3 regions of the Pseudomonas sp. G7(2022) genome follow, and region 3 is predicted to be linked to each of the others. Evidence: predicted binding sites of a transcription regulator. Region 3 holds the regulator's gene; each other region holds the start of a gene.

Region 1 (5,095 bases), 1.0 Mb from region 3:
CCGGCGCGATCTTGATCGCCAGTGGTACATGTTTGCCGTGACGCAGGGCCAGTTCGGCGCGGCGCGTGGCCAGGTCCGCCAGCAATTGCTTGAGCGAATCGCCGAATTGCAGGCTGCGCAGGCCCGGGGTGTTCGGCGAGCTGACGTTGACCGTGACGTAGCTGGCGTGGGCGTAGACCTTGTCCAGGCAGATCAGGTAGTCATCCACCGCGCGCTCGACCGGGGTGTCGAAGTTCTTGCCGATGTTGATCCCCAGCACGCCTTTGTATTTGGCCGCCGCCACCCGCGCCAGCAGGTTATCCACACCGAGGTTGTTGAAACCCATGCGGTTGATGATCGCCTCGGCTTCCGGCAGGCGGAAAATCCGTGGTTTCGGGTTGCCCGGCTGCGGACGCGGGGTCACGGTGCCGATTTCGACAAAACCGAACCCCAGCTGGGCGAAGCCGTCGATGGCCGCGCCGTTCTTGTCCAGACCGGCCGCCAGACCCACAGGATTCGGGAACTGCAGGCCCATGACAGTCACCGGCAGCGACGCCGGCGCCTTGCACAGCAAGCCGTTGAGGCCCAAACGCCCGCCCGCGCCGATCAGATCCAGCGACAGATCGTGGGAGGTTTCCGGGGAAAGTTTGAACAACAGCTGACGGGCCAGGGTGTACATGGACGGCTATGACTCGGGCGGCGAAAAGAGGCGGCGATTATAGCCGGGCATCGCCCCGCCGCGCGAGGCGCACGGGTAAATCGGTGCGCATGGCATATGCCTTGCACCTTCCTCGGCATCAGCCTGCAGGCCAATGGTGGCGTGCAGGCAAGGACAATGGCGTCGTCTCTCGGTTTTGCGCGGGCAAAGCCTGGGACGGCGTTTTTTTTGAGGGTGGCTTTCATGACTCAAACCTCCGCCGGGCCGCTGGCCTGGGTCAACGGCAGCGATGCCCCGGAAAAAAGCGCGATCAACCTGGGCTTCATGGCCCTGAGCGACTGCGCCTCGCTGGTGGTCGCCGCCACCCAGGGCTTTGCCCAGCCTTACGGCCTGACCCTGAACCTCAAGCGCCAGAGTTCCTGGGCCAACCTGCGGGACAATCTGGTCAGCGGCGAACTCGATGCCGCCCACAGCCTCTACGGCCTGATCTACGCGGTGCACCTGGGCATCGGCGGCGTCGCGCCGACCGACATGGCGGTGCTGATGGGCCTGAACCAGAACGGTCAGAGTCTCAACCTGTCCCACGGTTTGCAGGGCCTGGGCGTGACCGGTCCTGAAGCGCTGCACCACCATGTGCACCAAACCCGCGCAAAACTGACCTTCGCCCAGACCTTTCCGACCGGCACCCATGCCATGTGGCTGTATTACTGGCTGGCGAGCCAGGGCATTCATCCGTTGCAGGATGTCGACAGCGTGGTCGTGCCGCCGCCACAAATGGTTGCGCACCTGCAGGCCGGTCGCATCGACGGTTTCTGCGTCGGCGAGCCGTGGGCCGCCAGCGCCGTGCAACAGAATCTTGGCTTCACACTGGCCACCAGCCAGACCATCTGGCCCGATCACCCGGAAAAAGTTCTCGGCTGCACCCGCGCCTTCGTCGAGCAATACCCCAACACCGCCCGCGCGCTGGTGATGGCGATCCTCGAAGCCAGCCGTTTCATCGAAGAGAGCCCGGAAAACCGCCGCAGCACCGCCCAGTTGCTGAGCGCAGCGGAATACCTCGACGCCCCGGTGTCCTGCATCGAACCGCGCTTTCTCGGCGACTACGACGACGGCCTGGGCAATCGCTGGCAGGACCCGCACGCCCTGCGCTTTCATGGCGATGGCGCGGTAAACCTGCCTTACCTGTCGGACGGCATGTGGTTCATGACCCAGTTCCGCCGCTGGGGTTTGCTGCGCGATGACCCGGATTACCTCGCCGTCGCCCGGCAGGTGCAACAACTGGAGATCTATCGCGACGCGGCGACTGCCGTGGGCGTCGCGGCCTGGGGCAAAGACATGCGCAGCAGCCAGTTGATCGACGGCAAGATCTGGGACGGCAGCGATCCGGCCGCCTATGCCCGGAGCTTCAAGCTCCACGCGCTGAGCGACAGCGCGCCCCTTCTCGCCCAGCGCTGACAGGAGACCGCGAACATGCTGCGCATTCTGCTGATCAACGACACCGCGAAAAAAGTCGGGCGCCTGAAAGCCGCGCTGACCGAGGCCGGTTTCGAGGTGATCGACGAGTCGGGCCTGACCATCGACCTGCCGGCGCGCGTCGAAACGGTGCGTCCGGACGTGATCCTGATCGATACCGAGTCACCGAGCCGCGATGTGATGGAACAAGTGGTGCTGGTCAGCCGCGACCAGCCCCGGCCGATCGTGATGTTCACCGACGAGCACGACCCCGGCGTGATGCGTCAGGCGATCAAGTCCGGGGTCAGTGCCTACATCGTCGAGGGCATTCACGCACAACGCCTGCAGCCGATTCTCGACGTGGCCATGGCCCGTTTCGAGAGCGATCAGGCCTTGCGCGCCCAGCTTCAGGCCCGCGACCAGCAACTGGCCGAACGCAAGCGCATCGAACTGGCCAAGGGGTTGCTGATGAAAATGAAGGATTGCAACGAAGAAGAGGCCTACACCCTGATGCGCCGCCAGGCCATGAGCCGCCAGCAGAAACTGATCCAGGTCGCCGAACAGATCATCGCGATGAGCGAATTGCTTGGCTGAGCTGGCACAGATCTCGCTAAGCAATCGCTACAGGTAACCAACGGCGGTTGCCCCACCCACGACAAAGACGTCGCTCACCTTCTTCGCCCCTTTCGGCGATCCGGGTAGCGGCGTTTTTGCGTTTTGGCCCCATTGACCGGGGCCGGTGGTGCGGCCGTGGCGGCGCCCCACTGTGCTGGTTCTGATTCCTTCCCGAGATTCTCTACCGCTGAGGTGCGCGATGAATAAAAGCTTCTGGAAATCCGGCCACACCCCGACCCTGTTCGCGGCCTTCCTGTATTTCGATCTGAGTTTCATGGTCTGGTACCTGCTCGGCCCTCTGGCGGTACAAATCGCCGCTGACCTGCACCTGACCACCCAACAACGCGGCCTCGTGGTGGCCACGCCGATTCTGGCCGGCGCCGCGCTGCGCTTTGCGATGGGCATGCTTGCCGATCGCCTGTCGCCGAAAACCGCCGGGCTGATCGGCCAGGTGATCGTGATCTGCGCGCTGTTCGGCGCCTGGAAACTCGGCATCCACAGTTACGAACAAGCCTTGTTGCTTGGCCTGTTCCTCGGCATGGCCGGCGCTTCATTCGCCGTGGCGCTGCCGCTGGCCTCGCAGTGGTATCCGCCGGAGCATCAGGGCAAGGCGATGGGCATCGCCGGCGCCGGCAACTCCGGCACCGTATTCGCGGCGCTGATCGCCCCGGTACTGGCAGCGGCGTTCGGCTGGAGCAACGTGTTCGGTTTCGCCCTGATTCCGCTGATCCTGACCCTGGTACTGTTTGCCTGGCTGGCGAAAAACGCGCCGGAGCGGCCAAAGGCCAAATCCATGGCTGACTACTTCAAAGCTCTGGGCGACCGCGACAGTTGGTGGTTCATGTTTTTCTACAGCGTCACCTTCGGCGGTTTCATCGGCCTGGCCAGCGCCCTGCCCGGTTACTTCAACGATCAATACGGCCTGAGCCCGGTCACCGCCGGTTACTACACCGCCGCCTGCGTGTTCGGTGGCAGCCTGATGCGACCGCTGGGCGGCGCGCTGGCTGACCGTTTCGGCGGGATTCGCACCTTGCTGGCGATGTACACGGTGGCGGCGGTCTGCATTGCAGCGGTCGGATTCAACCTGCCCAGTTCCTACGCGGCGCTGGCGCTTTTCGTCTGCACCATGCTCGGTCTTGGCGCGGGTAACGGCGCGGTGTTCCAACTGGTGCCACAGCGCTTTCGCCGGGAGATCGGCGTGATGACCGGGCTGATCGGCATGGCCGGCGGCATCGGCGGTTTTGCTTTGGCGGCGGGCATGGGCGCGATCAAACAGAGCACCGGCAGCTATCAACTGGCGCTGTGGTTGTTCGCCAGCCTTGGCGTTTTGGCGTGGTTCGGCCTGCATGGGGTCAAACGTCGCTGGAGAACCACCTGGGGTTCGGCGGCCGTGACCGCCGCCCGGGTCTGAGGCCCGCATGGCACTGCGACTGAGCTTCGCTGAAGCCAGCGCCACCGGCCCCCGCGCGGAGAATCAGGACGCCTTGCGCCTGGTCACTCCGGCCCCGGCGCTGGCCGCCAGCAAGGGTTTCCTGTTCGCCATCGCCGACGGCGTCAGCCAGTGCGCCGATGGCGGTCTGGCTGCGCGCTCGACCTTGCAGGCGTTGGCGCTGGACTACTACGCCACCCCGCAGACCTGGAGCGTGGCCCAGGCGCTGGATCGCCTGTTGCTCGCGCAAAATCGCTGGTTGCAAGCCAATGGCGGTGGCCAGCCGTTGCTCACCACCGTCAGCGCGCTGGTCCTGCGCGGCAGGCGCTTCACGCTGGCGCATGTGGGGGATTGCCGGGTCTATCGCTGGCATGCCGACACCCTCCAGCGCATCACCGAGGATCACGTCTGGGAACAACCGGGCATGCAGCACGTGCTCAAGCGCGCACTGGGGCTGGATCAGCATCTGGTGCTGGACTTTCTCGACGGCGAACTGCGTGAAGGCGAAAGCTTCGTGCTGCTCAGCGACGGTGTCTGGGCCGCGCTCGGCGACACGGCCATCGCCGGGATCCTGCGTGATCAACCGGATCTGCACAGTGCGGCACAAACGCTGGTCAACGCCGCGCATCTGGCCGGCGCCCAGGACAACGCCAGTGCCTTGCTGGTGCGGGTGGATGCCGTGGGGGAAGCGAGCATCGGCGATGCGCTGATTCAGTTGCAGCAATGGCCGCTGCCCCCGACGCTCAAACCGGGTCAGACCTTCGAGGGCTGGCAGGTGCAAGGCATCGTCGGCCAAAGCCAGCAATCGTTGCTGTATCGCGTCCTCGATGGCCAAGGACAGGCGTGGCTGTTGAAGACCTTGCCCCCACGGCTGGCGGACGATACCCACGCAGGTCAGGCACTGTTGGCGGAGGAATGGTTTCTCAAACGCGTGGCCGGGCGACATTTCCCTGAAGTCCATA
Region 2 (5,095 bases), 630 kb from region 3:
GTAATGCCGCGCTCTTTTTCCTGGTCGTTGGAGTCCATCACGCGCTCGTCGTTGAGCTCGTTGCGCTCCAGGGTGCCGGATTGACGCAGGAGTTTGTCTACCAGGGTGGTCTTACCATGGTCAACGTGGGCAATGATGGCGATGTTGCGTAGATTTTCGATCACTTGTGTATCTCGATCAGAGGATTCGGTTTGCTGACAAGTCTTGGCAGCGATTAGCAGTAGTGTCCGGCATGGCCGTTACAGCTTGACGGCGGTGTCGGGGGGCCGGTGACGCAGGCCACAGGCAAACAGCCCCGGGCACTTAGCTCGGTCGATAAACGCGCACATTGGCATGCCCCTCACTGAGCAAATGGTGAGCATGCAGGCGACTCATCACGCCTTTGTCGCAATACAGCAGGTACTGGCGAGTAGGGTCCAGTTCCTTGAAACGTGCGTTCACTGCATAGAACGGCATCGTCTGTACTTCTATGCCCTCGAGCTCCAGCGGCTCATCCTCGGCGGCATCCGGGTGACGGATGTCGATGACGATCTGGCCGGCCAGTGCCTCGCTGACTTCTTCGATTTGCAAATCCTGGCCCAATTCGTCGATCACCCGATCAATCGGCACCAGTCTGGCGTTTGCGAGCGCACGCTCGAGCACCGCCATGTCGAATTCCTGCTCTTCGTGCTCAACGCGACCACGCTTGGCGGCTGTCTTCGGATTGACCGAAATGACCCCGCAGTACTCCGGCATGTGCCGGGCGAAATCGGCGGTGCCGATCTCGTTGGCCGTGTCGATGATATCTTGCTTGTGGGCGACGATCAGTGGACGCAGGACCAGCTTATCGGTCACGCAGTCAATCACCGACAGGTTCGGCAGCGTCTGGCTCGACACCTGGGAGATCGCCTCGCCGGTGACCAGCGCATCAATATGCAGGCGCTCGGCGATGGCCGAGGAGGCGCGCAACATCATACGCTTCAATACGACGCCCATATGACTGTTATCGACCTTGCCGAGAATTTCGCCCAGCACTTCTTCGAACGGAACACTGACAAATAGCACGCGTTGCGAGCTGCCGTACTTCTTCCAGATGAAATGCGCGACTTCCATTACGCCCAATTCGTGGGCACGACCGCCCAGATTGAAGAAGCAGAAGTGCGCCATCAGACCGCGACGCATGATCTGGTAGGCCGCAACCGTCGAGTCGAAGCCGCCGGACATCAATACCAGCGTCTGCTCCAGCGCACCGAGCGGGTAGCCGCCGATGCCATTGTGCTGGCTGTGGATGACAAACAACCGTTTGTCGCGAACCTCGATGCGGACTTCGATTTCCGGCGCTTTCAGGTCGATACCGGCGGCACCGCACTCACGGCGCAGCTTGCTGCCGACGTATTTTTCGACGTCCATCGAGCTGAAGGCATGCTTGCCCGCACGCTTGCAGCGCACCGAGAAAATCTTCCCGGCCAGTGCATCGCCATAGTGCTGTTTGCACTTCTCGGTGATGTCGTCGAAGTCACCCAGCGGGTACTCGTCGATCTGCAGAAAGTGCGCGATGCCCGGCATGCAGGTCAGGCGTTCGCCCATCTCTTTCAGGGCCTTGGGATCGGTCACGCGGGTTTCCAGCTCGAGATTGTCCCACACACCGTTCACCACCACGGCCGGGTCCAGGTCGCGGAGCACGGTGCGGATGTTCTTGGCCAGCTGGCGGATGAATTTCGTCCGGACAGGTCGGCTTTTGATGGTGATCTCGGGGAAGACTTTTACGATTAGTTTCATGAAAACAGCGCGCGCTGGGCCAGCCGAAAAAGGGGGGCGCGGATTATAGCGGAAATTGCTCAAGGTTTAACCAGTTAATGTGCAGAAGGTTTTGCATGCACCAAAACGGGTCATTTTCGACTTATAGCGCTACATTAGAGGGCGAGATTTTCTCTCTTTCTGCGCTTTGCACCTTTATAAGCGTGAATTTGGGGCAAAAAACCCATGCTGGGGCACTGGCATGCAATTTGCTCCCTTGTGAGGCAGGTTGCCTTGGCAGAGTATTCGCGCCGGCATCACCAACATTTAAGGGCATCCACTACCAGCCCTAAGCCACCCGGAGGACACTATGTCGAAGTCGGTTCAACTCATCAAAGATCATGACGTCAAGTGGATTGATCTGCGCTTCACGGACACCAAAGGCACTCAGCACCACGTGACCATGCCGGCTCGCGATGCGCTGGAAGACGACTTCTTCGAAGTTGGCAAGATGTTCGACGGTTCCTCCATCGCTGGCTGGAAAGGCATCGAAGCCTCCGACATGATCCTGCTGCCGGACGACGAAACTGCCGTTCTGGACCCGTTCACCGAAGAGCCGACCCTGATCCTGGTTTGCGACATCATCGAACCTTCGACCATGCAAGGTTACGATCGCGACCCGCGCGCCATTGCCCACCGCGCCGAGGAATACCTGAAGACCACCGGTATCGGTGACACCGTATTCGCCGGTCCAGAGCCTGAGTTCTTCATCTTCGACGAAGTGAAGTTCAAGTCCGACATCTCCGGCTCGATGTTCAAGATCTACTCCGAGCAAGGCTCGTGGATGTCCGATCAGGACGTGGAAGGCGGCAACAAGGGCCACCGTCCAGGTATCAAGGGCGGCTACTTCCCGGTTCCGCCGTTCGACCACGACCACGAAATCCGTACCGCCATGTGCAACGCACTGGAAGAGATGGGTCAGACCGTTGAAGTTCACCACCACGAAGTGGCGACTGCCGGTCAGAACGAAATTGGTGTCAAGTTCAACACCCTGGTGAAGAAAGCTGACGAAGTTCAGACTCTGAAATACGTTGTACACAACGTTGCTGACGCTTACGGCCGCACCGCGACCTTCATGCCGAAGCCACTGTACGGCGACAACGGCTCGGGCATGCACGTCCACATGTCCATCGCCAAAGACGGCAAGAACACCTTCGCTGGCGAAGGCTATGCCGGCCTGTCCGAAACCGCCCTGTACTTCATCGGCGGTATCATCAAGCACGGTAAGGCCCTGAACGGCTTCACCAACCCGGCCACCAACTCCTACAAGCGTCTGGTGCCAGGTTTCGAAGCTCCGGTGATGCTGGCCTACTCGGCTCGCAACCGTTCCGCCTCGATCCGTATTCCTTACGTCAACAGCCCACGCGGCCGTCGTATCGAAGCACGTTTCCCGGATCCGGCTGCCAACCCGTACCTGGCTTTCGCAGCACTGCTGATGGCCGGCCTGGACGGTATCCAGAACAAGATCCACCCAGGCGATGCTGCTGACAAAAACCTGTACGACCTGCCGCCTGAAGAGGCGAAAGAGATCCCGCAAGTTTGCGGCAGCCTGAAAGAAGCCCTGGAAGAGCTGGACAAGGGCCGTGCGTTCCTGACCAAGGGCGGCGTATTCTCCGACGACTTCATCGATGCCTACATCGCGCTGAAATCCGAAGAAGAAATCAAGGTCCGCACCTTCGTACACCCACTGGAATATGAGCTGTACTACAGCTGCTGATCCGGTAGCGCTGCGCTACGCGGCATGACAAAAGAGAGGCCTCCTTCGGGAGGCCTTTTTTTTGAGGTTATTTCCGACAACATCAATCCAGAAATCCGAAAGCAACTGACACATCGTCCGGCATCAATCCCTTTGAGCGGCCCGTAGCTTTCCTCCTTACGGCCACTTGAGGAATACAACGATGAAGCAATGTCTTATCCAGATTCTGCTTGCCACTCTGGCAACTCTGACCCTGCAAGGCTGTGCCTCGCCACAGGAATCAAGACAGATAGAGCGCAATCTGTTGCTCGAAAGCACCACGTCGTGGGATGGGACCTCCTATTCAAACTACCCCGACGCCAAACCCGAACTGTCGGTGCTCCGGCTCAGTATTCCTGCCAACACACAGCTCCAGTGGCACACTCACCCTATTCCCAACGCTGCCTACATTCTCTCCGGCGAACTGACTATCGAAAGCAGGGACGATGGCCGCAGCAAACGTTTTAAACAGGGAGAAGCCGTCGCTGAAATGGTGAACCGCAGTCATCGCGGGATCACTGGAGACAAACCTGTGGAGCTGGTTGTGTTCTATGCTGGCGGCGAGGGTATTCCATTGTCGGAGTGATATCCGCTACTCACAGGACGTCCGAATGCGGCCATTGCTGCCAATTCTGTTGCTGGCTTGCGCGTACGACGCGTCAGCGCAGATCTACAAATACACCGACGCCAACGGCAACACGGTCTACAGCGATCACTCGCCGGACGGCGTGAAGGCGCAGCCGGTGGAGTTGCCGCCGCTCAACAGCGTCCAGCCTCAGGCACCGAGCGCGCCGTCGTCGGACACGGCCAGCCGGGCGCCTGCGCGCAATGCCTATGACGTGCTGGAACTGACCGGCCTGCCCACCGAAGAGGCCCTGCGCGCCAACAACGGCACGTTCACCGTCAGCGTGCAGATCAAGCCGCGCCTGCAACCGCCGCACCAACTGCGCCTGCTGCTGGACGACGCGCCTTATGGCCAGCCGAGCAACGTGCCGATCCTGCAACTGGTGAACGTCGACCGGGGTGAGCATCGGCTGGCGGTTCAGGTGATCGATGGCGAGGCGATCATTCAACAGAGTCCGGCAGTGGTCTTCACTGTGCAGCGAGTGCACAAGCCGTGACTCGCGGACTGATCGCTGCGTGTCTGGCCCTGTTCGCGCTCGGTGCGTCCGCCGAAGTCTTCACTTATGTCGATGCGCAGGGCAATCGCGTCTACACCGATCAACCCCGAGGCAACGCCAAGCGTGTGCCGCTGGCCACCAGCAATCGCATGGCCTCCAACCCGACCGGGGCGGCGCCCATCACCACGGCCAAAAAATCACCGGAGCAACCGCTGTTCCGCTACGACATGCTGCGGGTGCTGGTACCCGAGCCGGACGCCACCATTCGCAGCAGCGCCGGCGAGCTGATCGTCAGCGTCACCAGCGAACCCGGCCTGCAAAAGGGACATCGCTATCGCCTGCTGCTGGATGGCCAGGCCACCGGCGAACCCGGCCTGAGCCCGGTGTTTCCACTGAACAATATCGATCGCGGCAGTCACAGTCTGTCAGTAGAGATCCTCGATGCACAGGATCGCATCGTCGA
Region 3 (5,095 bases):
AAACTGGCGGTTTTCGACGTCGACGGTGTTCTCACCGACGGGCGCCTGTACTTCCTTGAAGACGGTAGCGAATTCAAGACGTTCAATACCCTCGATGGCCAGGGCATCAAGATGTTGATGAACGCCGGCGTACAGACCGCCATTATCAGCGGTCGCAAGACTCCGGTGGTCGAGCGTCGGGCAAAGAACCTGGGTATCCCGCACTTGTTTCAGGGTCGTGAAGACAAACTGGTGGTTCTCGACGGTCTTCTGGAGCAACTGGGCCTAAGCTATGAACAAGTGGCTTACCTCGGCGACGACTTGCCCGACCTGCCGGTGATCCGTCGAGTGGGACTCGGCATGGCTGTAGCCAACGCCGCGGCCTTTGTGCGCGAGCACGCTCACGGCGTCACTCAGGCCCGCGGTGGCGAAGGTGCCGCCCGCGAATTCTGCGAACTGATCCTGCGCGCCCAGGGCAGCCTCGATGCCGCCAACAACGCGTACCTGTGAGTCAAACCATGTTTAGCAAAAAAATTCGCAACATACTGCTGTTCGGTTGCATCGCTGCGATTTTCGGCGCAGTCGGCTACTGGAACATCAGCCCGGAACGCTTCCTCGACAAGCCTCCTGTCTCCGCAGCAGAAAGCCCGATCGACTGGTACGCGACCAACACCCACACCTTGCAGTATCTGGAAGATGGCAAGGTGCAGTACGAAATGACGTCCGAGAAGGCCGAGCACGTCAAGGCGACCGACATTACACTGGTCACCCGGCCCGACCTGAACATGTACCGCGGCACCGACTTCCCGTGGCACGTGACCAGCGAGCGCGGCGAAGTGAACTCCGGAGGCACCGAAGTCGAACTGATCGACTCGGTCCGGATCAAGCGTACCGACGAAAAGAACCGCGACACCCTGATCACCAGCACCCGAATGACGGTGTTCCCTCAGCAGCAATATGCGCAGACCCAGCAACCCGTTAGAATCGACGGCGCTGGCGGTGTATCGACCGGCGTGGGAATGAAAGCGTATTTGAAGGAAAGCAGGATACACCTGCTATCGAACGTAAGAGGACAGTATGAGGCTCGTTAAAACCCTCCCTATTTTGCTCAGTCTGGGCGCAGCACTGGGAAGCGTGAGCGCCTGGGCTCTGCCGAACGATAGTCAGCAACCGATCCGCATCCAGGCTGACGACGCTCAGCTCGATGACAAGAATGGCATCGCGACCTATAAGGGCGATGTGATCATCACCCAGGGTTCGATGATCGTCAAAGGCAACACCGTGACCATGACCCGCGCGCCTAACGGTGACATCGACGTCGTGACTTCGGTGGGCAACCTCGCCTACTTCGAGCAGCTGCAGACTGCCGGTGATGCCAAACCCGTCCAGGGCTGGGGCGTGACGATTCAGTACCACGCTGCGCAGAACCGCGTCGTGCTGATCGACAAGGCAAAAGTCGTCGACAAGGACAACAACACCACTCAGGGCGAGAAAATCGTCTATGACACGGTGAAAAAACTGGCCAGCGCCGGTCGAGCCACTGGCAGCAAGGTCACCGAAGCGCGTCCGCGCATCGACATGGTGATCCAGCCGAAGAAGAAAACCGACGAGAAAACCCAGTAATGGCAACTCTGAAAGCTCAGCACCTGGCCAAGGCCTATAAAAGCCGCCAGGTCGTGCGCGACGTCAGCCTGTCGATTGACAGCGGTCAGATCGTCGGTCTGCTCGGCCCGAACGGCGCCGGCAAGACCACGTGCTTCTACATGATCGTCGGCCTGGTTCAGGCCGATCAGGGTCGCGTACTGATCGACGACCTGGACGTCAGTCACCAGCCCATGCACGGTCGCGCGAAAGCCGGTATCGGTTATCTGCCGCAGGAAGCGTCGATCTTTCGCAAACTGTCGGTCGCCGACAACATCATGGCCATCCTCGAAACCCGTCAGGAGCTCGACAAGGCCGGTCGTCGCAAGGAGCTGGAAAGCCTGCTGCAGGAATTCCACATCAGCCACATTCGCGACAACCTCGGCATGAGCCTGTCCGGTGGTGAGCGCCGCCGCGTGGAGATCGCTCGCGCACTGGCTACGGCGCCGAAGTTCATTCTGCTCGACGAACCATTCGCCGGTGTCGACCCGATCTCCGTGGGCGACATCAAGCAGATCATCCACCACCTCAAGGCCAAGGGCATCGGTGTGCTGATCACCGACCACAACGTCCGCGAGACGCTGGATATTTGCGAAACAGCCTACATCGTCAACGACGGCCAACTGATTGCCGAAGGCGACTCCGCGACCATCCTCGCCAACGATCTGGTGAAGGAAGTGTACCTGGGTCACGAGTTCCGCCTGTAAGCGCGACGGTATTCGAGCGGCCGTCCGGGTGCTGTAACGTTGAAGCGCATTTTTATAGGCTTTTATTGTTACAGCGCTCTAGGCAAACACGACAGTTTCAGGCATATAATTTGCTTAAGTTTGGCGCTCCGGCGCCCTGTAGTGGATGGCGCATAGCGCCGGCGAATAAGGTGTTAAGCCCCTGCCATGAAACCATCGCTAGTCTTGAGAATGGGCCAGCAGCTGACGATGACACCGCAGCTGCAACAGGCCATCCGCCTGCTCCAATTGTCGACCCTGGATCTGCAACAGGAAATCCAGGAGGCGCTGGAATCCAACCCGATGCTCGAACGCCAGGAAGACGGCGACGACTTCGACAATTCCGACCCGCTGGCCGACAACGCCGAACAGAAACCCAACACCGAGATCCAGGAACCTTCCTATCAGGAAACCGCGCCGACGGTCGACAATCTCGAGGACGGCGAATGGAACGAGCGCATCCCCAACGAACTCCCTGTGGACACCGCCTGGGAAGATGTCTACCAGACCAGCGCCAGCAGCCTGCCCAGCAGCGATGACGACGAGTGGGATTTCACCACCCGCACCTCTGCCGGTGAAAGCCTGCAAAGCCACTTGCTGTGGCAACTGAACCTGGCGCCGATGTCCGACACCGACCGCCTGATCGCTGTCACCCTGATCGACTGCATCAACAATCAGGGCTACCTCGATGAAACCCTCGAAGAAATTCTCGACGCATTCGATCCGGAACTCGACATCGAGCTGGACGAGATCGAAGCCGTCCTGCACCGCATCCAGCAGTTTGAACCCGCCGGCATCGGCGCCCGCAACCTGAGTGAATGCCTGCTGCTGCAATTGCGCCAGCTATCGACCAAGACCCCCTGGCTGGCGGAAGCCAAGCGTCTGGTCACCGATTACATCGACCTGCTCGGCAGCCGCGACTACAGCCAGTTGATGCGGCGCATGAAGCTCAAGGAAGATGAACTGCGCCAGGTCATCGAACTGGTCCAGAGCCTCAACCCGCGCCCCGGCTCGCAAATCGAGTCCACCGAAGCCGAATACGTGGTACCCGACGTGATCGTGCGCAAGGACAACGAGCGCTGGCTCGTCGAGCTGAACCAGGAATCCGTGCCACGCCTGCGGGTCAACGCCCAATACGCCGGTTTCGTGCGCCGCGCCGACACCAGCGCCGACAATACCTTCATGCGCAATCAGTTGCAGGAAGCCCGCTGGTTCATCAAGAGTCTGCAGAGTCGCAACGAAACCCTGATGAAGGTAGCCACTCAGATCGTCGAACATCAGCGCGGATTCCTGGAGTACGGCGACGAAGCCATGAAGCCACTGGTGCTGCACGACATCGCTGAAGCGGTGGGTATGCACGAGTCGACGATTTCCCGGGTGACCACGCAAAAATTCATGCATACCCCGCGGGGCATATATGAACTGAAATACTTTTTCTCCAGCCATGTCAGCACCTCCGAAGGCGGCGAATGCTCGTCCACGGCGATCCGCGCGATCATCAAGAAACTGGTCGCCGCGGAAAATCAGAAAAAGCCGTTGAGTGACAGCAAGATCGCTGGTTTACTGGAGGCACAAGGCATTCAGGTGGCTCGCCGCACCGTCGCCAAGTACCGCGAATCCCTGGGAATCGCGCCTTCGAGCGAACGCAAGCGGTTGATGTAAGCCACGTTACAGCGTTCCAGTGGCAGGCTCTTCGGCCTGCCGCTTTATGCACTGGCAACGAAGGAGAAGCTGTATGCAAGTCAACATCAGTGGACACCAACTGGAAGTTACCCAACCTCTCCGTGAGTACGTTGAGCAAAAGCTCAAGAGGCTTGAGGGACATTTCGACAAGATCACCAACGTGCAAGTCACGATGTGCGTCGAAAAGCTGAAGCAGAAAATCGAAGCCACGCTGCATATTCCCGGCAACGAGGTCGTCGCAAACGCGGAACATACCGATATGTACGCAGCGATCGACGCGCTGACCGACAAGCTTGATAAACAACTCAAAAAGCATAAGGAAAAGACCCAGAGCCTGCTCCAGGGCGCTACCGGTCGATAACCCCCACCCCCATGATCCGACTTGAAAGCATCCTGACCCCCGGCCGTTCCCTGGTGAACGTGCCGGGCGGCAGTAAAAAGAAAGCCCTCGAACAAATTGCCAACCTGATCGCCCGGGAAGTCCCGGATCTGGAGATGCAAGATGTCTTCGAGGCGCTGATTGCCCGTGAAAAACTCGGCTCGACGGGTTTTGGCAACGGCATCGCCATTCCCCACTGTCGCCTCAAGGGCTGTGAATCGCCCATCAGTGCCCTGATGCACCTGGAAGCCCCAATAGATTTCGATGCCATCGATGGCGCACCGGTCGACCTGCTGTTCGTGTTGCTGGTCCCGGAAGCTGCCACCGATGCGCACCTGGAGCTGCTGCGCCAGATAGCCAGCATGCTCGACCGCAAGGAAGTGCGCGAGAAACTGCGTCGCGCCACGACTAACGAAGCCTTGTATCAGGTTGTCCTGGACGAGCAAAACGGGCACTAAACATGCGCTTGATCATCGTCAGTGGCCGTTCCGGCTCGGGCAAAAGCACCGCACTGGATGTCCTTGAGGACAACGGTTACTACTGCATCGACAATCTGCCGGCCGGCCTGTTGCCGGAGCTGGCGGAGCGCGCGCTGATTCATACTGAACTGTCTCAACCACTGGTCGCGGTGTCGATCGATGCACGCAACCTGCCAAGCCACCTCTCGCGCTTCCCGGAATTGCTTGAA

Evidence for each region. The regulator sigma-54, encoded in region 3, starts transcription at its own class of promoters, with help from an activator protein. The targets are predictions, from matches to a motif close to ANTGGCATNNANNTTGCTNT.
Region 1: a site for sigma-54 is predicted at 747-766, ahead of NE357_RS09140 (CmpA/NrtA family ABC transporter substrate-binding protein). Genes of this name have one in related genera too.
Region 2: a site for sigma-54 is predicted at 1,973-1,992, ahead of glnA (glutamate--ammonia ligase). Genes of this name have one in related genera too.

What each region holds. Positions count from the first base shown of each region.
Region 1 is NZ_CP109659.1:2,003,834-2,008,928, reverse strand. It holds gene NE357_RS09145 (quinone-dependent dihydroorotate dehydrogenase) at 1-658, opposite strand, end outside; gene NE357_RS09140 (CmpA/NrtA family ABC transporter substrate-binding protein) at 881-2,092, shown strand; gene NE357_RS09135 (ANTAR domain-containing response regulator) at 2,108-2,683, shown strand; gene NE357_RS09130 (nitrate/nitrite transporter) at 2,904-4,115, shown strand; gene NE357_RS09125 (bifunctional protein-serine/threonine kinase/phosphatase) at 4,123-5,095, shown strand, end outside.
Region 2 is NZ_CP109659.1:376,592-381,686, reverse strand. It holds gene typA (translational GTPase TypA) at 1-164, opposite strand, end outside; gene thiI (tRNA uracil 4-sulfurtransferase ThiI) at 304-1,758, opposite strand; gene glnA (glutamate--ammonia ligase) at 2,087-3,493, shown strand; gene NE357_RS01690 (cupin domain-containing protein) at 3,675-4,097, shown strand; gene NE357_RS01685 (DUF4124 domain-containing protein) at 4,123-4,632, shown strand; gene NE357_RS01680 (DUF4124 domain-containing protein) at 4,629-5,095, shown strand, end outside.
Region 3 is NZ_CP109659.1:1,007,872-1,012,966, reverse strand. It holds gene NE357_RS04420 (KdsC family phosphatase) at 1-489, shown strand, start outside; gene lptC (LPS export ABC transporter periplasmic protein LptC) at 498-1,070, shown strand; gene lptA (lipopolysaccharide transport periplasmic protein LptA) at 1,057-1,602, shown strand; gene lptB (LPS export ABC transporter ATP-binding protein) at 1,602-2,327, shown strand; gene NE357_RS04400 (RNA polymerase factor sigma-54) at 2,514-4,007, shown strand; gene hpf (ribosome hibernation-promoting factor, HPF/YfiA family) at 4,081-4,389, shown strand; gene ptsN (PTS IIA-like nitrogen regulatory protein PtsN) at 4,401-4,865, shown strand; gene rapZ (RNase adapter RapZ) at 4,868-5,095, shown strand, end outside.